3 regions of the Citrobacter sp. RHB25-C09 genome follow, and region 2 is predicted to be linked to each of the others. Evidence: predicted binding sites of a transcription regulator. Region 2 holds the regulator's gene; each other region holds the start of a gene.
The links. The regulator CRP, encoded in region 2, controls carbon source genes, mostly activating them, when cyclic AMP is high. The targets are predictions, from matches to a motif close to ATGTGANNNNNNTCACAT.
Positions count from the first base shown of each region.

Region 1 (7,935 bases), 980 kb from region 2:
CTTCGGCATCGCGTTTAATTTCACTTTTGCTGACCCAGATAATTTCATCGTCTTCGTCTTCGATGTCATCACCGGGAACGTCGTCGAGCCAGTCTTCGGGCTGCTTTGTCATTTCAGGCTCCTTAAAAAAAGAGGCTAATGTTACCAGTTAAGATGCGCACTGAAAAACGGTTCTCTGTTAGACTTCAGAGAAACTCTCTACAGTATGGCATTTGCGATGAAAGTAATCTCACAAGTTGAAGCGCAGCGTAAGCTTCTTGAAGAAGCCGTCTCCACCGCGCTGGAGTTAGCCTCAGGCAAATCAGACGGGGCGGAAGTCGCCGTCAGCAAGACCACCGGCATCAGCGTAAGCACCCGTTACGGTGAAGTGGAGAACGTCGAATTCAATAGCGATGGTGCGTTGGGCATCACCGTTTATCACCAGAACCGCAAAGGCAGTGCGTCCTCCACGGATTTAAGTCCGCAGGCGATCGCCCGTACCGTACAGGCAGCGTTGGATATCGCACGCTACACCTCACCGGATCCCTGCGCGGGCGTGGCGGATAAAGACCTGCTGGCCTTTGACGCCCCGGATCTGGATCTGTTCCACCCGGCGGAAGTCTCCCCTGACGAGGCCATCGAACTGGCCGCGCGGGCAGAACAGGCCGCGTTGCAGGCAGACAAGCGCATCACTAACACCGAAGGCGGCAGTTTTAACAGCCACTACGGCATTAAGGTGTTTGGCAACAGCCACGGGATGCTGCAGGGCTATTGCTCAACGCGTCATTCGCTCTCCAGCTGCGTGATTGCCGAAGAAAACGGCGATATGGAACGCGATTATGCTTACACCATTGGCCGTGCGTTAGGCGATCTAAAAACGCCGGAATGGGTCGGTGCCGACTGTGCGCGCCGCACGTTATCCCGTCTCTCGCCGCGTAAATTGTCGACCATGAAAGCGCCGGTAATTTTTGCCAATGAAGTCGCAACCGGGCTGTTTGGTCATCTGGTTGGCGCGATTGCGGGCGGTTCGGTCTATCGCAAATCCACTTTCCTGCTGGACTCGCTGGGTAAACAAATCCTCCCGGAATGGCTGACTATCGAAGAACATCCGCACCTGCTCAAAGGGCTGGCATCTTCACCGTTCGACAGTGAAGGCGTGCGTACCGAACGTCGCGACATTATCAAAGATGGTGTACTGACCCAGTGGCTGCTGACCAACTATTCCGCGCGCAAGCTGGGGCTGAAAAGCACCGGACACGCGGGCGGTATTCATAACTGGCGCATTGCCGGCCAGGGGCTGAGCTTCGAGCAGATGCTTAAAGAGATGGGCACGGGCCTGGTGGTCACGGAACTGATGGGACAGGGGGTAAGCGGCATCACCGGCGATTATTCCCGTGGCGCGGCCGGTTTCTGGGTAGAAAACGGTGAAATTCAGTATCCTGTGAGCGAAATCACCATTGCTGGAAATTTAAAAGAGATGTGGCGCAATATTGTGACAATTGGTAACGATATTGAAACACGCAGCAATATACAGTGTGGTTCGGTGCTGTTACCGGAGATGAAAATCGCCGGCCAATAATACCCGTCATACTTCGCGTCTCAGGTCTATTGCCTGCAACGCGAAGTATTCAGAGTATGAGAAGTCATTGTTGAATAATAAAAAAAGGAAGTAAGCAATGCGTAAACACCTGTTAGCAATCATCGCAGTATCAACGCTGGCGCTTGGATCTTCGGCTTTTGCCGCCGATCTGGAAGACAATATGGAAATCCTCAACGACAACCTTAAAGTCGTTGAGAAAGCGGATAACGCGACCGAAGTAAAAGATGCGTTAACCAAAATGCGTGCCGCCGCGCTGGATGCGCAAAAAGCCACGCCGCCGAAGCTGGAAAGCAAAGCCGCTGATGCGCCTGAAATGAAAGACTATCGTCACGGCTTCGATGAGCTGGTAGGGCAGATCGACGGCGCGCTGAAGCTGGCGAACGAAGGCAAAGTCACCGAAGCTAAAGCCGCTGCGGAAGAGTTCAAAACCACCCGTAACGCGTATCACAAGAAGTATCGTTAATTTACACGTTCCGGCCTGCAGACGACGTAGGCCGGATAAGACGCTCGCGTCGCCATCCGGCAGTCTTCATCTCCGCTGAGTAAACGTCATATTCATCACAGTTTCACATTTTCACAGCACCTTCATCGTCCGTTTCCCTTGCTCTGTTTTCACTACATTTTGTGATGCTCATCACATTTAAGCCGCGCTAAATCGTCAAAAGCCCAATTTCTGTGGAGCAGATCACTATTGCCCCTCGCCTTTCCACTTCGAAGTGGAAAACAACTCGCTACAAACTTTTTACCCCCGCCGCTAGTTTTAACTCAGAGCCATTAACGGGGTAAGACGAGTGAATAACGGAGCAGTAATGAACGACACGGGAGATCGGGTGACGCAAACCGCAGAACTGGCCGATCGCATGCTGGCACAGATTTATGCCCTCTTGCGTAACCACCACATCATCCCCAACGCCGTACAGGAACAAATGCTGACGTCTCATGTTCGCGCCATGGCGCACCGGTCAGTGACCGGCGAGCCTTTGCCGGAAGTGGAAGCCAGCTTATTTGATGAAATTTCAGCCGAGTCAATGGCGCTTGCCCGCGACGTGGTCGCAGCATTTGGCAATCTTCCTGAAGAAGAGGCCTGGCTGCTGTCAGTCCACTTTGAAGTCGCGAAAGACAACCTTTAAGGAGCAAAAAGATGGAACAAATTACCGTTGTGATTGGCGATCGTCTGGGTAAAGGCCAGAAAGTGGCAGCAGGCGTGGAAAAAGCGGGCGGACGTGCGGTCGTCGTACCGGGCGTTGCGGCTGACATGAAACTGGGCGACGTGATGAAGGCGGAAAATGCCACCTTTGGCATCTCCTTTTGCGGCAGCGGCGGCGCGGGGGCAATCACCGCGCAAAACAAACACGGCTACAAAGCGAAATACGGTATGCGCTCGGTGGACGAAGGCGTAACGGCGATAAACGAAGGCTGCAATGTGCTGGGTTTCGGCTTTATGGATAAAGAAGAGCTCGGCGAACGTCTGGTTCAGGCGTGGCAGAAGAAGTACGGCGCTTAAACATGAAAGAACAATTCACCACCACGGTGAGAGTCACAGGTAAAGGCGAAGCCAAAGCGCGCGCCTTTGCCGATGCCCTGAACCACGTTCAGGCTGCGGTGATGAAAGCATCGCCGCATATTTTACTGCGTATTGAGCCACAGGATGTGCAGGTTGTTCATGCGCGTGAAACGGTGCGTAAAGAAGCCTTTCTGTTCTTCTTTCTGCGCCGGGAAAGACACACTTACAGCGTGGAGCTGGATGTGACCGTCAACGTGACAGCCATCAATCTGGAGAAGGTGGATTTTGTCTCGCAACGCTGATTCTTTTAAAGAAGGCTAACTATGTTCCTGATAATTTTAATAAAATCGCTCATCATCGGTGCCCTTGTCGGCGTAGGTGTGGGTGCTGGGGCTGCACGCATGTTTCATGCGCCTACCACACAGGGGATGGGCGCGTTTCGTACTCTGGGAGAACTGAATTCCTGCGAAGGGGATCCGGCTTCTCACTTCTCGTTTGGTCTGGGATTCTTCTTCAACGCCTGGGCTTCTTCCGTTGCAGCAGGTTCATTTACCCAGGACGTTGATCACCGCATTATCCCTAACTGGGGTGCCGCAGCGCTGATGCTCAAAAACCGAAATGTCGGCGAAACGCTGCATGACCCGAAAAAAATGGCGATTGCCTGCGGCGTTATCGGCATGATCGTCGTCACCTTCCTTAACCTCACCGCCTCTTCCGTACCGGAAGCATTGCAGGTCACCGCCGTTAAAGTACTGGTGCCGGCTGCAAACCTGTTGGTGAACACCGTGATGCCAGTGATCTTCTGGCTGGCGGCCATCGACGCCGGTAAGAAATCAGGCTTCTGGGCGACCGTATTCGGCGGCGCAGCGCAGCTGATTATGGGGAACGCCGTACCGGGTCTGGTTCTGGGTATCCTGATCGGTAAAGGCGTTGAGGAAAGCGGCTGGAACCATGTAACCAAAGTAATGATGGTCGCCATTGTTCTGCTGTTTGTCCTGAGCGGCTTCTTCCGTGGCTTCGACATGAAGATGATCGAATCCTTCCACATGATCGTGCCGAACTGGCTCGAACTGATCCACAACTCGCTTAGCGGCAAATAACGGAGGCCACAATGGAACAGAATAAAGGTTTTTGGTTTGCCGACTGGTCGTTCCCGATCTTCGTTGGCCTGCTCTCTTCCGGTGTATTTGCCGGGACGCACATGTACTACCTGTATGGGATCGGCGCGTTCAACGAAGTGGCCTTCGTGGCTATGCTGAAAGCGGGAATTGATACCGGCTCCTACGGCGCAGTAGCGGCGTTTGGCGCGAGCTTCCTGTTTGCCCGCATCATTGAAGGTTCCCTGGTGGGAATTCTGGATATCGGCGGCGCCATTCAGACCGGCGTGGGCTTAGGCGTTCCGGCACTGCTGTTGGGTGCGGGCATCATTTTCCCGGTCGAAAACTTTATCGCCGCGCTGGCAACGGGGCTGGGCATTGGTCTGCTGATTGGTTACATCATCATTCTGGCGCGTAAGTTCACCATCAACCAGAGCGACTCAACCTATGGGGCGGATGTGATGATGGGGGCCGGTAACGCTTCCGGTCGCTTCCTCGGTCCGTTGATTATCCTCAGCGCGATGACCGCGTCTATTCCAATCGGGATCGGTTCTCTGGTGGGCGCTCTGTTGTTTTATCTCTGGCAGAAACCGATCACCGGTGGCGCGATCCTTGGGGCAATGATTTTAGGGTCTATTTTCCCGATCGCGATTAGCTAACTGCAACTTTGTAGGCCGGATAAGGCGGTTATGCCGCCATCCGGCAAAAGGAGAGAGACATGTTTGATTTACTCCTGCGCCGCGCGCGTCTGGTTGACGACACGGTCTGTGATATCGCAGTTCAGGACGGCAAAATTGCCGCGCTGGGCGAAATCAACGGTCCTGCAGTGAAAACCGTGGATTTGCAGGGTGAGATTTTCGTCAGTGCAGGGTGGATAGATTCGCACGTTCACTGCTACCCGAAATCTCCGATTTATCATGACGAACCGGACAGCGTGGGGATTGCCACGGGCGTCACTACCGTCGTCGATGCAGGCAGCACGGGTGCTGATGATATTGACGATTTCTACACCCTCACGCATGACGCAGCAACCGAGGTTTACGCGCTGCTCAACATTTCCCGCGTCGGACTGATTGCACAAAACGAGCTGGCCAACATGGCCAATATTGATGCCGATGCGGTGAAGCAGGCGGTTCAACGCCACCCGGATTTCATCGTTGGCCTGAAGGCGCGCATGAGCAGCAGCGTGGTCGGCGAAAACGGCATTACGCCGCTGGATCGCGCTAAAGCGATGCAGAAAGAGAATGGCGATTTGCCGTTGATGGTCCACATCGGCAATAACCCGCCGGATCTGGATGAGATTGCAGAGCGTCTGAGTGCGGGCGATATCATCACCCACTGTTTCAACGGTAAACCCAACCGCATTTTGACGCCGGAAGGTGAACTGCGTGCGTCAGTAACCCGGGCGATTCAGCGTGGCGTCCGTCTTGATGTTGGGCATGGCACCGCCAGCCTGAGCTTTGCGGTGGCGAAACGCGCGATCGGCTTAGGCATTCTGCCGCACACCATCAGCTCAGATATCTATTGCCGTAACCGGATTAGCGGTCCGGTTCATTCTCTGGCGAATGTTATGTCGAAATTCCTCGCCATCGGCATGTCACTGCCACAGGTTATTGAGTGCGTGACGGCCAATGCCGCCGACGGTCTGAACCTGAAAACCAAAGGTCGCCTCCAGCCGGGTCTGGACGCCGATTTCACCCTCTTTACGCTTAAGCGCCAGCCCTCCGTGCTGGTGGATGCTGAAAATGACAGCCTGCAGGCTGAGAAACTGCTGGTGCCGCTTGCTGCGATTCGCGCGGGCAAGGGCTACATGACCGAACAAGGGAGCGCGGAACATGCCTTCGATTTTTGAGAAATACCACCTGAAACAAGTCATCAACACCTCCGGCCGCATGACGGCGCTGGGCGTTTCCACGCCGCGTCCGGAAGTGGTAGAGGCGGCGATGGCCGGAATGAATCAGTATTTCGAGATGAAAGATCTGGTCAATAAAACCGGAGAATACATTGCGAAGTTACTGGATGTGGAAGGGGCAACGGTTGTCTCGTGTGCCTCTGCGGGCATCGCCCAGTCGGTTGCCGCCGTGCTGGTTCAGGACAGCGACTGGCTGCTGGAAAATCTGCACGTTACGCCAATTGATAATAACGAAATCGTGCTGCCGAAGGGCCATAACGTCAATTTTGGCGCGCCGGTCGGCACGATGGTGGCGCTGGGCGGCGGTAAGCTGGTGGAAGCGGGCTACGCGAACGAATGTTCTGCTGCTCAACTGGCGGCGGCGATCACCCCGCGTACGGCGGCGATCCTCTACATCAAATCTCACCACTGCGTACAGAAAAGCATGCTCAGCGTCGAGCAAGCGGTCGTGGTCGCGCGGAAACACAACCTGCCGCTGATCGTCGATGCGGCAGCGGAAGAAGATTTGCAGTGCTATTACCGTGCCGGTGCGGACCTGGTGATTTACAGCGGGGCGAAGGCCATCGAAGGGCCGACAAGCGGGCTGGTGATCGGCAAAACGCAGTACGTTGAGTGGGTGAAACGCCAGACGGCCGGTATTGGCCGGGCAATGAAGGTTGGTAAAGAGGGGATCCTCGGTCTGACCTGCGCCATCGAACTCTACCTGAATGCTCAGAAAGAGAGTGGCGCGGAGATGGTCGAAAAAATGACGCCATTTATCGAAGCGATGAATCAGCTTCACGGCGTGAGCGCTCGCGTAGTCTGGGACAGCGCCGGACGGGATATCGCCCGCGCGGAAATCAAATTTGATGAGGCGGTTACCGGCATTGCCACCGGCGAACTGGTCGAAGCGCTCAAGCAGGGTGAATACGCGATTTACTTCCGTGGATACAAAGCCAACGAAGGGATTATTGAAGCCGACGTGCGCAGCGTAGACCGCGCACAGTTGGACATTGTGGCGCGCCGCATTGGCGAAGTGATTAATCAGGAGAAAAAAGCATGAAACTGACCCCGAACTTTTACCGCGACCGCGTCTGCCTGAATGTGCTGGCCGGTTCCAAAGAAAATGCCCGCGAGATTTACGCGGCGGCGGAAGGTCATGTGCTGGTCGGTGTGCTGTCAAAAAACTACCCTGATGTCGCCAGTGCCGTCGCGGATATGCGTGAATATGCGGCGCTGATAGACAACGCGCTGTCCGTTGGCCTTGGCGCGGGCGATCCAAACCAGTCCGCGATGGTCAGCGAGATCTCGCGTCAGGTTCAGCCGCAGCACGTTAATCAGGTTTTCACCGGCGTGGCGACCAGCCGTGCGCTGCTTGGACAGAAAGGCACGGTGGTGAACGGTCTGGTTTCACCTACCGGCACGCCCGGCATGGTGAAGATTTCTACGGGGCCGCTGAGCAGTAAAGCTGCCGACGGCATTGTGCCGGTCGAAACGGCTATCGCCCTGCTGAAAGACATGGGGGGAAGCTCAATCAAGTACTTCCCGATGGGCGGTCTGAAGTGCCGTGACGAGTATAAAGCGGTGGCAGAAGCCTGTGCGCGCCATGATTTCTGGCTGGAACCGACGGGCGGTATCGATCTTGAAAATTACGCCGAGATTCTGCAAATCGCGCTTGATGCCGGGGTCAGCAAAATCATTCCTCACATTTATAGTTCTATTATTGATAAGGTGAGTGGAAATACACGTCCCGATGATGTACGCCAGTTGTTGGCGCTTACCCGGGCGTGCGTCGGTTAATAACGAGGAGAGTGACGTGCGATTCCCCAACCAACGTTTAGCGCAACTGTTTTCGATGCTGCAA
Region 1 is NZ_CP057483.1:3,776,860-3,784,794, reverse strand. It holds gene yjgA (ribosome biogenesis factor YjgA) at 1-112, opposite strand, end outside; gene pmbA (metalloprotease PmbA) at 206-1,558, shown strand; gene cybC (cytochrome b562) at 1,656-2,042, shown strand; gene HVY19_RS17870 (glycine dehydrogenase) at 2,389-2,709, shown strand; gene HVY19_RS17865 (SFCGS family glycine-rich protein) at 2,721-3,083, shown strand; gene HVY19_RS17860 (DUF4312 family protein) at 3,086-3,385, shown strand; gene HVY19_RS17855 (DUF4311 domain-containing protein) at 3,407-4,183, shown strand; gene HVY19_RS17850 (DUF4310 family protein) at 4,195-4,839, shown strand; gene HVY19_RS17845 (amidohydrolase/deacetylase family metallohydrolase) at 4,899-6,032, shown strand; gene HVY19_RS17840 (DgaE family pyridoxal phosphate-dependent ammonia lyase) at 6,016-7,134, shown strand; gene HVY19_RS17835 (KDGP aldolase family protein) at 7,131-7,871, shown strand; gene HVY19_RS17830 (PRD domain-containing protein) at 7,888-7,935, shown strand, end outside.
Region 1: HVY19_RS17870 (glycine dehydrogenase) is a predicted target of CRP. The motif match lies at 2,202-2,219, and genes of this name have one in related genera.

Region 2 (7,935 bases):
AGTGGAATGGCGCAGCGGATCTTTTTCGAACAGTTGGCGCTCCACGCTGGTTATCTCCTGAACTGGCGCGATATCCTCGTAGATGACTGGAACCGGGCGAATCAGGAAGGGGCGATGGGGGATCTGAGTGCATTACAGGCGATATTTCGTAAAGGGGTAAGCGAAGCCGAGGAAACTGAGTAGAATAGCGCGGTTCTTTGGTTCCGGAGCCGCTATGATCCTGCTTATCGACAACTACGATTCATTTACCTGGAATCTCTACCAGTACTTTTGCGAACTGGGTGCGGAGGTCGTGGTTAAGCGTAATGACGAGCTGACGCTGGCGCAAATCGATGCGCTGAACCCAGCAAAAATCGTAATCTCTCCCGGCCCTTGCACGCCGGACGAGGCTGGTATTTCGCTGGCGGTGATTCGTCACTACGCCGGGCGAGTGCCCATTCTCGGTGTCTGTCTGGGGCATCAGGCGATGGCGCAGGCATTCGGGGCTACCATTGTTCGTGCCGCGCGTGTTATGCACGGAAAGACATCACCGATTACCCACCGCGGACAGGGCGTATTTCAGGGATTAGCCAATCCATTAACCGTCACCCGCTACCATTCGCTGATTATCGACCCCGCGACGCTTCCTGACGACTTAGTGGTCACCGCCTGGAGCGAAACGCAGGAAATTATGGGAATTCGCCACAAAGAGTGGGATCTGGAAGGCGTGCAATTCCATCCGGAAAGTATTCTCAGTGAGCAGGGACATCAACTGCTGGCAAATTTCCTCAATCGCTGATTTATGGTTGCTATTGAGTGATTTTTTATGCATATTTTGTGATTATAATTTCACATTCATGTATGCGTAACTGGATGATCATAAGATGGCAACTGAACAAACGGCAGTAACTCGCGCAACTTTCGATGAAGTCATTCTGCCAGTTTATGCACCGGCAGATTTTATTCCGGTGAAAGGTAAGGGCAGTCGGGTCTGGGATCAGCAAGGTAAAGATTACATTGATTTCGCCGGGGGGATTGCCGTAACCGCGCTGGGGCACTGCCATCCGGCGCTGGTGGATGCGCTGAAAACCCAGGGGGAAACGCTCTGGCATACCAGCAATGTTTTCACCAACGAACCGGCGCTGCGCCTGGGCCGAAAGATCATTGATGCCACGTTTGCCGAGCGCGTGCTATTTATGAACTCCGGTACCGAAGCGAACGAAACGGCCTTTAAGCTGGCGCGTCATTACGCCTGCGTGCGTCACAGCCCATTCAAAACAAAAATCATTGCCTTCCATAACGCCTTCCATGGTCGCTCGTTGTTTACTGTAAGCGTGGGCGGTCAGCCAAAGTATTCGGACGGCTTTGGACCCAAACCGGCGGATATTGTACACGTGCCATTCAACGACCTGCATGCAGTGAAAGCGGTGATGGATGACCATACCTGCGCGGTGGTGGTTGAACCGGTGCAGGGAGAAGGCGGTGTGCTTGCCGCCACGCCGGAATTCCTGCAAGGATTGCGCGAACTCTGCAATCAGCATCAGGCGCTGCTGGTGTTTGATGAAGTACAAAGCGGGATGGGGCGTACTGGCGATCTCTTTGCCTATATGCACTATGGCGTAACGCCGGACATTCTCACCAGTGCCAAAGCGCTGGGCGGGGGCTTCCCGGTTAGTGCCGTGCTGACCACGCAGGACATTGCCTCGGCGTTTCACGTCGGTTCACATGGCTCCACGTATGGCGGTAATCCGCTGGCCTGTGCGGTGGCAGAGGCGGCATTTGATATTATCAATACGGCGGACGTACTGAACGGTGTTGTGGCGAAGCGGCAAAGATTCGTCCAGCATTTACAGGATATCGATGCACATTATGACGTGTTCAGCGATATTCGCGGTATGGGCCTGCTGATTGGTGCAGAGTTGAAGCCGCAGTTTAAAGGTCGGGCGCGTGATTTCCTCTATGCCGCAGCCGATGCGGGCGTAATGGTTCTTAACGCTGGACCGGATGTGATGCGTTTCGCTCCGTCGCTGGTGGTGGATGACGCGGATATCGATGAAGGGATGGCGCGTTTTGCCCAGGCGGTGGCGAAGGTCTTAGGTTTGTAGGCCGGATAAGGCGTTGCGTTAACTTTTCATATCCCGTAGTCGACGACTGAGCCAGATCCCATGATGTGGGCGTTGACGCCAGGCCACTGAGGATATTGTGTGCATGGTGTTCAGATGTCCCAGAATCCGTTGTAGATGCTGTTCCAGGGTGCTTAACGAGCCGTGGGGCGGCATCTCCGGTGCTTCCAGAATATTCACATCTCCCGAACTACCCGGCCCGTCATACTCCAGCCTCTGCTGACAGCGCTGTAGCGCGATTTCACACGATTGCAGATACCGCTTCGCCAGGTCTGGAGTCAGCATCGTGTGCTCGCGCGCCAGCGTCGTCATGGCATTAATGTGCTCGACGATAAACTGGCTGTGCGTAACCCATAGCTTCATATCGTCCAGATAGTGTTTGTTAAAGCCCGGCTCCTGCATGGCCTGGTTCAGCGAGTTAAATAGCGTATTGTGCGCCTGATTGACTCGCATCCGCTGATACGCCAGCGGTGTGGCCTGCGGATCGTCACTCAGGATCAGGCGAATGGCCTCCTGGTCGGCCTCAAGCGCATCGTGGGCATTTTTGCGCAGCAGGCCGCTCTGCCATTGTGGCCACAGCCAGACGGTGCCGCCAAACGCGATCAGACAGCCAATAATCGTATCGACAAAGCGAGGAATGATGAACTGCTCGCCATCCAGCGTCAGCAGTTGCAGGGTATATACTGCCGTCACCGTAAACCCAACCGTTGCCCAGCCGTAATTTTTGCGGATCGTCAGATAACTCACCAGGGTAATGAGCAGCATCAACAACAGCGTATACCCCTCCGGAATATGAAAGTGCAGCGTGGCGCCGGCTACGATCAGCCCCACCAGCGTCCCAGCGCAGCGGTGCAGAATACGTACACGCGTTGCCCCGTAACCGTTTTGGGTAACAAACAACACCGTCATCAGTATCCAGTAGGGTTTCGGCAGATGCAGCGCGGTTCCCATCAGGCTGGCAACGCTTAACATTACGCTGATGCGCCCGGCATTACGCAACGCCGGCGATTTCAACGAAAGGTAGTTTTTCAATGCGGGCAGCAGCGGTAGACGCCGCTGCTTATCGGCCATGAGATCGCGGGGATACAGCGGGCGTTGGGTGCGCAGCACCCTGGCGATACGGCTAAAGTGCCAGTAACAGAACTGTCCCACCGGATTGTCAGGATGTTGATTAGCGATTTTCTCAAGAGCACCAAGCTGCTTTTCCATGGAAAATCGCGTTGGCAGACGGTGATAAAGAATATCATCGGCTAACACCCGCAGACGGGCTGCGATAACCTGCGCGTTCCAGCGGATGACCTGTTCCGCATGGCTGCGTTCGACCAGCTTCTGTACCTCCTCCGGCTGATGCAGACTGACCGAGATATGCTCCTGCAGATCAAGTGCTTCCTGAAATGCGCGCAGCATTCGCTTGTAGTCATTATTGCGATGCGCGGAAAGCATATGCATTTGCTGATAGCACTGGGTAATCAGATCGACGGCTTTCTGTTGCCGGGCCAGCAGCGGCGGCAGGGCTTTTTCCGGATCGGTATGCTGTGTCAGCATGCTGTATTTCGCTTCACAATAATCGGCGAGTTCACGGTATAGCAGGCTAAGCGACTCACGTAGGGGTTGTTCACGCCATAGCCAGAGCCAGAACCAGTTGAACAATCCGTACCATAAGGTGCCCAGGGCATAGATGAGCAGTGGTTCCCAGACCGGCATATTCCCGGCCAGACTCAGCGTGAAAATCGCGGCGATCAGCGACGCCGGAAGCAGCCTGGCGTGGAGCGCGCTTAACTCTGCCGTGACGCCGAGAGTCAGCGTTAGCCCGGTCAGGATCAACGGCAGGGGGACGTCCTGAAACAACAGCAGTTGCATCACCAGACTGCATCCGGCAAACAGCGATGCGCCAATGATCAGACGTTTGAAGAAGCGCTTATGTGGAGTGTCGAGCCCGGCGATATTGCAGCAGGCGGGGACGAGAGCAAAGAGTAAGCCCAGATGTAACTGACCAATGAACAGCCCGATGCCCACAGGTAAACACAACACCAACGTTTGGCGTAGTGCGTAGTTGATCTCCGGGTGATAAATCAGTCTGCGCCACATGGGTAAAACAAAAAACGGCGCGCTACACAGTAACGCACCGTTTCGACGGAATTAACGTGTACCGTAAACGACGATAGTCTTACCGTGTGCGGAGATCAGATTCTGATCTTCCAGCATTTTCAGGATACGACCAACGGTTTCACGAGAGCAGCCAACGATTTGACCAATCTCCTGGCGAGTGATTTTGATCTGCATGCCATCCGGGTGAGTCATCGCATCTGGTTGTTTCGCCAGGTTCAGCAGAGTCTGGGCGATACGACCGGTTACGTCGAGGAAAGCCAGGTTACCGACTTTTTCAGATGTAACTTGCAGACGACGAGCCATCTGAGAAGACAGGCGCATCAGAATATCCGGGTTTACCTGAATCAACTGGCGGAATTTTTTGTAGGAAATCTCAGCCACTTCACATGCTGTTTTAGCACGTACCCATGCGCTACGTTCCTGGCCTTCTTCAAACAGGCCCAATTCGCCAATAAAATCACCCTGATTCAGATAAGAAAGGATCATTTCTTTCCCTTCCTCATCTTTAATCAACACAGCCACTGAGCCTTTAACGATGTAGTACAACGTTTCCGCTTTTTCACCCTGGTGAATCAGCGTGCTCTTCGACGGGTACTTATGAATGTGGCAATGAGACAAGAACCATTCGAGAGTCGGGTCTGTTTGCGGTTTGCCAAGCACCATGCGCGATTATCCTCTGTTATAAGCTGTCTCCAGAGTCAGAAAAAGTCGCTGCTCTGGGTTTGCAAAAAAATGCTTCCCGAATCCTGGGAAGAGGCCGACAAAAACGAACTTCAGCCTGTAAATTGATGTCCTCTGCATACATGTGGTACGTCAATATATTACTGTAGCATCCTGACTGTTTTAGCATAGCTTTAGCCGTGTGTCTCCTGGTGTCTCGCTTCAGCATGACGCAGGTCGCCTTCCGTTGCGAGAATTGTTATGTGCGCGTAATCTGTAAGGAAAATTAACGCACTGGAGTTAAAAATTATGCAAGCGCGTGTTAAATGGGTTGAGGGTTTAACCTTCCTTGGGGAGTCCGCTTCCGGGCACCAGATTTTGATGGACGGTAATTCAGGTGACAAAGCCCCCAGTCCGATGGAAATGGTGCTGATGGCGGCGGGGGGATGTAGCGCGATTGATGTCGTTTCTATCCTGCAGAAAGGCCGTCAGGATGTGACCAACTGTGAAGTCAAACTGACGTCTGAACGTCGTGAAGAAGCACCACGCCTGTTCACCCATATTAATCTGCACTTTATTGTGACCGGCAATGAGCTGAAAGATGCCGCCGTCGCACGTGCGGTGGATCTCTCTGCGGAGAAGTATTGTTCTGTGGCGCTGATGCTGGAAAAAGCCGTCAACATTACCCATTCGTATGAAGTGATTGCGGCGTAATGGTCAGTGCCTGATGGCGCTGCGCTTATCAGGCCTACAGCAGGCGTCGTTTTGTAGGCCGGATAAGGCGTAGCCGCCATCCGGCAAACCTCACTTTACTCGATTTTTTTGCCTTCCATCAGTCGCTGTACCAGCGGCAGCATAATCAGTTCCATTGCCAGCCCCATCTTGCCGCCCGGCACCACTAATGTATTGATATGCGAAATGAATGAGCCCTGCAGCATCGCCAACAGCCAGGGGAAATCGATCCCCTCAAGATTACGAAAATGAATCACGACAAAGCTTTCATCCAGTGACGGAATACCTCTCGCCGCGAACGGGTTGGAAGTATCTACCGTAGGGACGCGCTGGAAGTTAATATGCGTGCGGGAAAACTGTGGGGTGATGTAATTGATATAGTCATCCATGGACCGGACCACGGAGTCCATCACTGCTTCGCGGGAATGACCGCGTTCACCCGTGTCGCGGATTAATTTTTGGATCCACTCCAGGTTAACGATGGGCACTACGCCCACCAGCAGATCCACATGACTTGCGACTTCGTGCTGTGGCGTCACTACGCCGCCGTGTAGCCCTTCATAGAACAGCACATCTGTGGGCTCCGGCAGAGGCTGCCAGGGGGTAAACGTACCCGGCACCTGATTCCACGGTACAGCTTCGTCGTAGGTGTGCAGGTACTTGCGCGACTGGCCTTTGCCCGTCTGCCCGTATTCAATAAAGGTTTGTTCCAGTAGGCCAAAGTCGTTGGCTTCGGGACCAAAATAGCTGATATGCCGCCCGGCGTCTCGCGCCTTGCGGATCGCCATGTCCATCTCCGGACGGGTATAGCGATGAAAACTGTCGCCTTCCACCTCGGCTGCGCGCAGATTTAACTGGGCAAAAATTTTACGAAACGCGAGGCTGGTGGTGGTGGTCCCCGCGCCACTGGATCCTGTTACTGCAATCACCGGATGTTTGGCAGACATAACAACTCCATGAATTCGTTGTAATTATAGTGTCGTCCGCCGACGGGGCGAGTTATTCGCGGAACTGTTTTCGCGGCATAATATTGACCGTTTCGTGCAGTTCAGACCATACCAGTACCGCTTCTCCGCACTGGAGTTGGCGTTTGACGTCGGCGACTTTTTGCTCAAGGGTACGTTCATGTTCACCATAGTCGGTGCCTTCGCGCAACACAAAGCTTTCTATCAGATTTTCCAGCGTTTCGGGGGAGAGGTCTTGCCAGGGGATCTGCATGGTTATTCCTCCAGGTATGGTGTCAGCCACTCGGGAATGCGCGACTCCAGCCACATCTCAGGCCGACGCAACGTGCCGCTAATAAACCCAACGTGACCGCCATGCTTGGTAAGTTGATATTCCACCTGTGACGGTAAATCTTCCGCTTTTGGGATTACGTGGTGGTCCATAAACGGATCGTCCTTAGCATGGATAATGAGCGTCGGAATGGCGATCTCACTGAGCAATGGCATGGCGCTACATTGACGATAGTAGTCAATAGCATCGGCGAATCCGTGGATTTTGGCGGTGATGAGATCGTCAAATTCGCGGATACGGCGCAAGGATTTTAACTGTGCCAGACTTACCGGCAGCGAGCCTGGATAGGCCGCCAGTTTACGCGACGCGTTGGCCTTCAACAGGTTAAGCAGATAGCGCTGATAAACGCGGGAAAAGCCTTTGTCCATATGATAACTGCACGCTTCCAGAACAAAGGGGGCGGAGACGATCACGGCGGCATCCAACGGGATGTTACTCCCCTCTTTTGCCAGCAGGCATGCCAGCATATTGCCGCCGAGAGAATAGCCAACGGCAGCGGTAGGAACCTTACCGAACTCTCTTTGCAACCAGCCTAAGAACCAGGAGCCGTCTTCTGTTTCACCAGAATGATAAATACGATTCAGGCGATTCGGTTCGCCGCTACAGCCGCGAAAGTGCATCACCACCCCAAGCCAGCCGCGATTTTTTGCCGCTTCAATAAGCCCGTGCGCATAAGGGCTGTTCAGGCTGCCTTCAAGGCCATGAAATACCACCAGGCGCGGTTTGTGCTTCGCCTGCTGTGGATCTTCGCTCCAGGCCAGATCGACAAAGTCGCCGTCGGGTAATTCCAGACGCTGCCAGTGGGCCTCGAACTTCACCTTCCGACGGAACAGGCGCGGCAGCATGGTCTGCAAATGGCGGTTACTGATACCACGCATCGGGCGGAAATCGCGCGAATCCTCAGTGGTCGGGGTCATTTCTGTTGGGGTGATTTCAACCATAGCACCAGAGCAAGTAATAATCTTAATGGACCACTATACCGCGCGGAACTCTCGCGGGTTAGCCAATATGTATCACAACCGTGAAATTTGCGAAT
Region 2 is NZ_CP057483.1:378,573-386,507, forward strand. It holds gene HVY19_RS01685 (putative adenosine monophosphate-protein transferase Fic) at 1-183, shown strand, start outside; gene pabA (aminodeoxychorismate synthase component 2) at 215-778, shown strand; gene HVY19_RS01695 (aspartate aminotransferase family protein) at 864-2,084, shown strand; gene HVY19_RS01700 (YccS/YhfK family putative transporter) at 2,103-4,190, opposite strand; gene crp (cAMP-activated global transcriptional regulator CRP) at 4,242-4,874, opposite strand; gene HVY19_RS01710 (OsmC family protein) at 5,181-5,585, shown strand; gene HVY19_RS01715 (phosphoribulokinase) at 5,681-6,550, opposite strand; gene HVY19_RS01720 (YheU family protein) at 6,603-6,821, opposite strand; gene HVY19_RS01725 (hydrolase) at 6,824-7,840, opposite strand.

Region 3 (7,935 bases), 1.7 Mb from region 2:
TTCCACGACCATATTTTTGCTATAGGCAGGCAGCGCCTGCTGACGAATGCTGTCTGCAATGGCGGGAAACAGCACATCGGCGGCTTTACTGAGCGGGGAACCAATCAGTATTTTTTGCGGGTTGAACAAATTCACCATAATGGCCAGAATGCGCCCAACGTGCGTACCGACCCCGGTGATAATATCCTTTGCCAGCAGATCGCCCGCTAACGCGGCCTGGCACAGAGAATCGACCGTTAGCGGCTGTCCATGAAGCGAAGAGCTCATCGACTGCCCGAGTCGCAGTTGCGCCAGTTCCAGGATACTCTCAACGCTGGCGATCGTTTCCAGGCAACCGTGGTTTCCGCAGTAACAGCGTTTACCGTAAGGATCTACCTGAGTGTGACCAATCTCCACCAGGCTGCTGCTGCCTGCATGCAATAAATGACCGTCGGTGATCACCCCGGCACCAACGTTATGATCGATAACCACCTGGATGACATCGCGAGCCCCCCGGGAAGCCCCGAACATCGCTTCAGCCATTGTCCAGGCGCTGATGTCATGCTGGATATAAACCGGTACGCCAGTATGCTGCTCCAGCGCTTCGCCGAGCGGCATCTCTTTGACATCATCATAAAACGGCATCCGATGGACGATACCATTTTCAGTATCAATAATGCCCGGCATGGTAATGGCAATGGAAGTTAGACGTTCAAGCTTTTGCTGATGGCGAATAAAGAATTGATCGACCAACACAAGAATGCGGTCAAGCAGTGGCATATCGTCATGCAACGGAAGTTCAAGGCACTCCTCCACGACCTGTTTGCTGCTCAGATCGCGCAGAGCGAGAAAGATTTCCCCACGACTAATGCGCAAGGATAAGTAATGCCAGGCCTCAGTTTCGACCACCAGGCCGACAGCCGGACGCCCACGGCTCCCCGCTTCTTTAATTTCCAGTTCCTGAACCAGGTGCGCCTCAAGCATTTCGCGAACAATCTTGGTAATACTGGCGGGCGCCAATTGTGCAAGACGAGACAGATCAATACGTGATACCGGCCCAAGCTGATCAATCAGGCGATAAACCGCGCCAGCATTGGTCTGCTTTATTTGATCGATATGTCCAGGCTGAATATCAGCAACCACCTCTTACTCCCTTTATTTTCGCGCTCCGAAATAATCTGTGGGTTATGGTGAATGACTTCAATACACGGCGTCAACTTTTTACTTAGCCGTGTGATTTACTGCACATTTTAAGTGATTATTAAATTAATTTAAGCGTCCCTCACCGCCTGAATGAGCTGTTGACGAAAACGGATTGCCGCCTGGCTCTGTTCGTGATGCCTGGACCATACCAGCCACATTTCGGATACAGCCTCTTTTTCCGCGATGGGAACCCAACACATTTCGTCGACCTGAACTTTTTTAAACGAGGCCGGAAGAATGGATACGCCAAGTCCTGCCGCCACGAGACCAATGATCGTCATCGCCTCTCCGACCTCCTGCGTGATAACCGGCGTCAGATGGTAACGACGCATCATGCCAAGAATATCGTCGTATAAGCCCGTCCCAACGTGAGGATCAAAAAAGACGAAGGGCTCATGCGCTAGTTCGGCAAGTGACACCACCGGCTTTTGCGCAAGTCGGTGGTCCCGGGGGATCATCGCCATCAGCGGCTCGCGCAAGATCAGCTCATGGTTAAGCGCTTCCGGCAACAGCGTATTACGCAGCAGTCCAACATCCAACGCCCCTTCGCTGAGCGGTGCAAGCTGCTCGCGGGTGTTCATTTCACGAGTTTGCAGATGAACGTCCGGGTAATCCTGACGAAAAAGCGACAGCGTGTCGGAAACGGCTTTGATAAACGGCGCTGATGAGGTGAAGCCGATGCGTAATTCTCCGGCCTCGCCCTGGTGAAGTCGTTCAGCGCGGGCGGCGGCATCGGTGACCAGCCCCAGAATTTGCCGGCTGTCGGCGAGGAACTGCTTTCCGGCCGCCGTTAATGCCACGCTGCGGTTAGTACGCGCCAGAAGCCTTGCACCAATTTCCTGTTCCAGCGCCTGGATTTGTTGACTCAACGGCGGCTGCGAAATATTCAAACGCGCGGCTGCGCGACCAAAATGCAGCTCTTCTGCCACCGCAACAAAATAGCGTAGATGACGCAATTCTATATTCATATATTTAAGATATTATTTGAGACTATTAATATATTAGACAGAATAATGGGTTTTTCCTACTCTGTGCAATAGGGTTACGCCCGGACCTTTAAAACGCGGGTTGTTAAGCAAGGATTTCAAGTGAGCCGTACGACTACCGTCAGTGATGCCCCGGCAGGCGACATTGAGCAGCAAACCGTTTCTCAGCCAGTTCAGTTTATTCAGCGCGGTACGTCATCGTTTATGCGCGTCACGCTAGCCCTCTTTTCCGCAGGACTTGCTACCTTCGCGCTGCTGTACTGTGTACAGCCGATTCTTCCCGTCTTATCCCATGAGTTTGGCGTTTCGCCGGCCAGCAGCAGTATTTCACTTTCCATCTCTACCGGCATGCTGGCCGTCGGCTTACTTTTCACCGGGCCGCTTTCCGATGCGATTGGGCGAAAGCCCGTCATGGTGACTGCACTTCTGCTCGCCTCCACCTGCACTTTGCTCTCGACGATGATGACCAGTTGGCATGGCATCCTTATCATGCGCGCCCTGATCGGCCTCTCGTTGAGCGGCGTTGCGGCTGTCGGGATGACCTATCTTAGTGAAGAGATTCACCCAAGCTTCGTGGCGTTTTCGATGGGCCTCTATATCAGCGGTAACTCCATCGGCGGGATGAGTGGGCGTCTGCTTAGCGGTGTGTTTACCGACTTCTTTAACTGGCGAATTGCGCTGGCGGCCATTGGCTGTTTTGCCCTCGCGTCAGCATTAATGTTCTGGAAGATCCTGCCGGAGTCACGGCACTTCCGTCCCACCTCGCTGCGGCCAAAAACGCTGTTTATTAACTTCCGTTTGCACTGGCGCGACCAGGGGCTCCCACTGTTGTTCGCAGAAGGTTTTCTGCTGATGGGATCGTTCGTCACCCTGTTTAACTATATTGGCTATCGTCTGATGCTCTCGCCGTGGGAATTAAGCCAGGCCGTGGTCGGGTTACTTTCCGTCGCCTATTTGACCGGAACCTGGAGCTCGCCAAAAGCGGGCGCCATGACAGTGCGTTATGGACGCGGTCCTGTGATGCTTTTCTCTACCGTGGTGATGCTGCTCGGGTTGTTAATGACTCTCTTCAGTTCGCTGTGGCTGATCTTTGCCGGGATGTTGCTCTTCTCAGCCGGTTTCTTTGGCGCACACTCCGTCGCCAGCAGTTGGATTGGCCCACGCGCGCGGCGGGCAAAAGGCCAGGCCTCTTCGCTGTATCTGTTTAGCTACTATCTCGGCTCGAGTATCGCCGGTACGCTGGGTGGCGTTTTCTGGCACAACTATGGCTGGAACGGTGTGGGGGGATTTATCGCCATCATGCTGGTGTTGGCTATTCTGGTAGGAACACGGTTACATCATCGTCTGCACGTATAATAAAAGTCCGGGTAACACGCTACCCGGACTTTTCGTCTGTCTACTAACACCGTCTTACCATAAAACGGGAATTGATGTTGTCGCCATCAATTCTCTGGCTGCGTCCAACGTCAGGAGAACAAATAAGACCCAAATTATTGGATTCATTTTGCTGTGTGCGTCTTTTTTTTATCAACTGGTACGATGTCACCGTTGCCTACTATAAAAAAGGCTATCGATAAACATAACTACCCATTATGGTGGGGATAAACCTGCACAGACCGTCGAAGAGGATTCATGGCTAACAACAACTATCAGGAACTCACTCGCACCTTCCTGCGTCTCTCCCGCTTCTCTCATTTATCCGCCATCGCCAGTTGGGACATGTTTACCATGATGCCGCCCGGGGGGAGCACTGCGCGCGGTGAAGCACTGGCCGAACTGAGCGTACTGGAGCACCAGATAATCACCGATCCAAAAATCGCCCAGTGGATAGCAGCCGCTGCCGAGGAAGATCTCAACGATGTAGAACAGGCAAACCTGCGTGAAATAGCGCGTTTGCACACTCAGGCATCGCTTCTGCCCGCATCGCTGGTGGAGGCGAAATCACTTGCCGGCAGCCGTTGTGAGCACGCCTGGCGCAGTCAGCGTCCTGCAAACGACTGGCAGGGATTCTCGGCGAATTTAAAAGAGGTCGTAAAACTTAGCCGCGAGGAAGCAAAACTGCGTGCCGACGTTAAAGGCAGTTCGCCCTATGATGCCCTCCTTGATATTTATGAACCGGATATGACCAGCGCTCAGCTTGACGTGCTGTTTGCCGATCTTAAATCCTGGCTTCCTGACCTGTTGAACCGAGCGGTCGAAAAGCAGACGCAGCAGACGTTAATTCCGCCTGCTGGACCATTTCCGACGGAGATCCAGCGTCAGTTAGGTCTGGAAACCATGGCCACGCTGGGTTTTGATTTTAATGCGGGACGTCTGGACATTAGCGCACACCCTTTCTGTGGCGGCGTGCCCAACGATGTCCGGATTACCACCCGCTATAATGAAAATGAACTGCTCAGCGCCCTTTTTGGCGTCATCCATGAAACCGGGCACGCGCGCTATGAGCAAAACCTGCCGAAAACCTGGCCAGGACAGCCGGTTGCACTCGCCCGCTCCACGGCAATTCATGAGTCTCAGAGTCTGTTTTTTGAGATGCAGTTAGGTCGCAGCAACGCGTTCTTGCGTCGTCTTATCCCTGCAGTTAAGCGTCTTTTCGGTGACCAACCGGCATTCAGTGAGCAGAATTTTATTGCCTGGAATCAGCGGGTGAAGCCAGGGTTTATTCGTGTTGATGCCGATGAAGTCAGTTACCCTGCCCACGTTATTCTGCGTTATGAGATAGAACGTGCCCTGATCAACGGCGACATTGAAGTTGAAGATATTCCGGCGCTGTGGAACGAGAAAATGCAGTCATGGCTGGGAATTTCTACCGAAGGAAATTATCGCGACGGTTGCATGCAGGATATTCACTGGACCGACGGTGGCTTTGGCTATTTTCCATCCTATACGCTGGGAGCAATGTATGCCGCGCAATTGTTCAGTGCCGCGAAGCGCGCCTTGCCGGATCTGGATAGCCAGATTGCCCAGGGTGAGCTTACTGCGCTGTTCGACTGGTTACGTCAAAATATCTGGCAGCACGGCAGCCGTTTTACAACTGCACAATTAATGACTCAGGCAACCGGTGAACCGCTTAGCAGCCGCCATTTCCGTGCGCATCTGGAAGCCCGCTATCTGTAAATCCTTATGCCGGGCGTGTAAGCCCGGCTTTTGTACATATCGTTACACGCCGATACTAATGACTCACGGAAGCCCCCGATTTTCAGCGATATAGTCATTTCAACGGCCCCGCAGTGGGGTTGATTGAAAACCAAATCGAGGGTAGTAAAATGAAAAAAGTATTAGCTCTGGTTGTTGCCGCTGCAATGGGTCTGTCCTCTGCCGCTTTCGCTGCCGAGACAACCGCAACAGCACCTGCTGCAACCGCAAAAGCCGCGCCGGCCAAAACCACACACCACAAAAAACACCACAAAGCGGTAGCGCAGAAAGCCCCTGAACAAAAAGCGCAGGCTGCTAAAAAACCGGTGAAAAAAGCGGCCACGCACCAGCCCGCAAAACCGGCCGCACAACCTGCCGCATAATCTGCATTAACGATCGGAGCGCGCCCCCTCGCGCTTTGTCTCCCCGGCGCTGAGTATCCTTGCTCAGCGCCGTCTACTGGAGGGTATCCGCGTGCGTCGTTATCGCTTTGAGTTCATTCTTATCGCGCTTATTTTCTGCGGTCTTATTGCCATTGGCCTCTGGCTGTATTGAGTGTAGTTCTCTGATTTTATTCTCACTTTATCGCCGTTACGTCTATAGTTATCACCGAGGGGTTCTCTTTTAATAATCATAATTACCCACCAGAGTGTGATGTGATATGCGTAAAACCGTTGCTGTATTACTGGGTGCAATTTGTTTTTCTTCTGGACTTGCTCACGCTGATAAGCCTGACACGGAGTCAGAAACCAGTGAAGTGAAAACGCTATTTTTTGGCCAGGACGATCGGGTTCCGGTTAGCGACCCGACGCAGTCGCCGTGGGATGCCATTGGGCAACTGGAAACCGCCAGCGGTAATCTGTGTACCGCTACGCTGATCTCGCCTCATCTGGCGTTAACCGCCGGACATTGCCTGTTAATGCCGCCAAAGGGTAAACCGGATAAAGCGGTCGTGTTGCGCTTTGTCTCGAAGAAGGGTCTCTGGCGGTATGAAATTCATGGTATTGAAGGTCGGGTAGACCCGGGATTGGGTAAACGCCTGAAGGCCGATGGCGATGGATGGATTGTACCACCCAGTGCCGCGCCCTGGGATTTTGGGCTGGTGGTGCTGCGCTATCCGCCATCCGGCATCACCCCTCTTCCCTTATTTACCGGTGATAAAGCCGCACTGACTGCCGCGTTAAAAGAGGTGGGGAGAAAGGTCACGCAGTCAGGCTATCCGGAAGATCATCTTGATACCCTCTACACTCACCAGGACTGTATCGTGACGGGTTGGGCGCAAAGTTCGGTGCTTTCGCATCAGTGCGACACCCTGTCCGGCGACAGCGGTTCACCGTTGATGCTGCGCACCGATGAAGGCTGGAAACTGATTGGCGTTCAGAGTTCCGCTCCGGCGGCGAAAGATCGCTGGCGCGCGGATAATCGCGCCATTTCGGTTACCGGCTTTCGCGATAAACTCGACGCGCTGGCCGAGGAGAAGTAAGGATTATCGCGCTGCCCAACGTGATTTGAGTAGCGCATTCGCCCTCAGGCCAGCTTAATCAGGATCATTCCGACGAGCAGTAAAATCACCCCCACCCAGCCTTTTCGGTTTAATCGCTGGCCAAACAGGATCCATCCTGCGGCCAGGGTAGCGGCAATGCCGAACCCACCCCAGAGCGCATAGGCGACGGAGAGATCGATGCCTTTTACCGCCTGAGAAAGTGCACTAAATGCCGCAAGTACCGCGAGCAGTGACAGGATGCCATAGCTTTTACGACGAAAACCGTCGGAGAATTTAAGAAGAACGTTGGCGACAATTTCCAGTACGATTGCCATTGCCAGCCACGCTGCGTGAACCCACTCAAACTGCTGCATGGGCTCCCCCTTTCGCGGAAGTGCGAGGCTTACGTGTACCCGACTTAATTAATGCAATCCCCAACACCAGTGTCGTCAATCCGGCAATTTTCATTGGCGATAACGCTTCATCAAATAACAGCACGCTGAACAGCGTAATAAATAAAATACCAATCCCTTCCCATAAAGCATATGCCACGCCGAGAGCGATTTTTTTTACGGCAAATGAGAGAAAAATATACGATAACGCAATCATGAACAGCATTAAAATAAAACCGCTGTTGTCATTACCTACGCTCGCCCATTTCATTGACAGCGTTCCGGTAATTTCTGCGGCGATGGCCAGACCTAATAAAATCCAGTAAAACATGGTGCTTCTCCTGCTTGAGAATACAGTCCCTGGGCATGCTGAAATCAGCAGACCGTAAAAAAATAAATCAGTTATCTCAGCGCGTTGCGCGAGTCAGATCTGAAAAAAGGGACTAAAGCGCGTTGCGCCAGTGCTGCTCACCTGCAAGCAAGAAAATAGAGGAGGTACGAAGAAGTGTGGGGGTAGAAAAAAACATCCTGAACATATTGTCCATAAAATTACAATTATCCGCAGTGTTGCTTCTCGTCATCGCGGATGATAATTGTCCTCGGTAGTTAAACACCCCTGATTTGTATCATAGCCTCAGAATTAACTCAAAACCTTTTCATTTCTTTACCCGCTCGATTAAGGCAAGCGCATGATGCAGGTGAATTTATCCGGGCATAAAAGAAAACGGCCTCCGCAGAGGCCGTTGCGTTTTACAGT
Region 3 is NZ_CP057483.1:2,088,244-2,096,178, reverse strand. It holds gene mlc (sugar metabolism global transcriptional regulator Mlc) at 1-1,122, opposite strand, end outside; gene HVY19_RS09765 (LysR family transcriptional regulator) at 1,251-2,150, opposite strand; gene HVY19_RS09760 (MFS transporter) at 2,271-3,524, shown strand; gene HVY19_RS09755 (carboxypeptidase M32) at 3,801-5,285, shown strand; gene asr (acid resistance repetitive basic protein Asr) at 5,435-5,686, shown strand; gene HVY19_RS09745 (serine protease) at 5,965-6,786, shown strand; gene mdtI (multidrug/spermidine efflux SMR transporter subunit MdtI) at 6,831-7,160, opposite strand; gene mdtJ (multidrug/spermidine efflux SMR transporter subunit MdtJ) at 7,147-7,509, opposite strand; gene pntB (Re/Si-specific NAD(P)(+) transhydrogenase subunit beta) at 7,929-7,935, opposite strand, start outside.
Region 3: mlc (sugar metabolism global transcriptional regulator Mlc) is a predicted target of CRP. The motif match lies at 1,211-1,228, and genes of this name have one in related genera.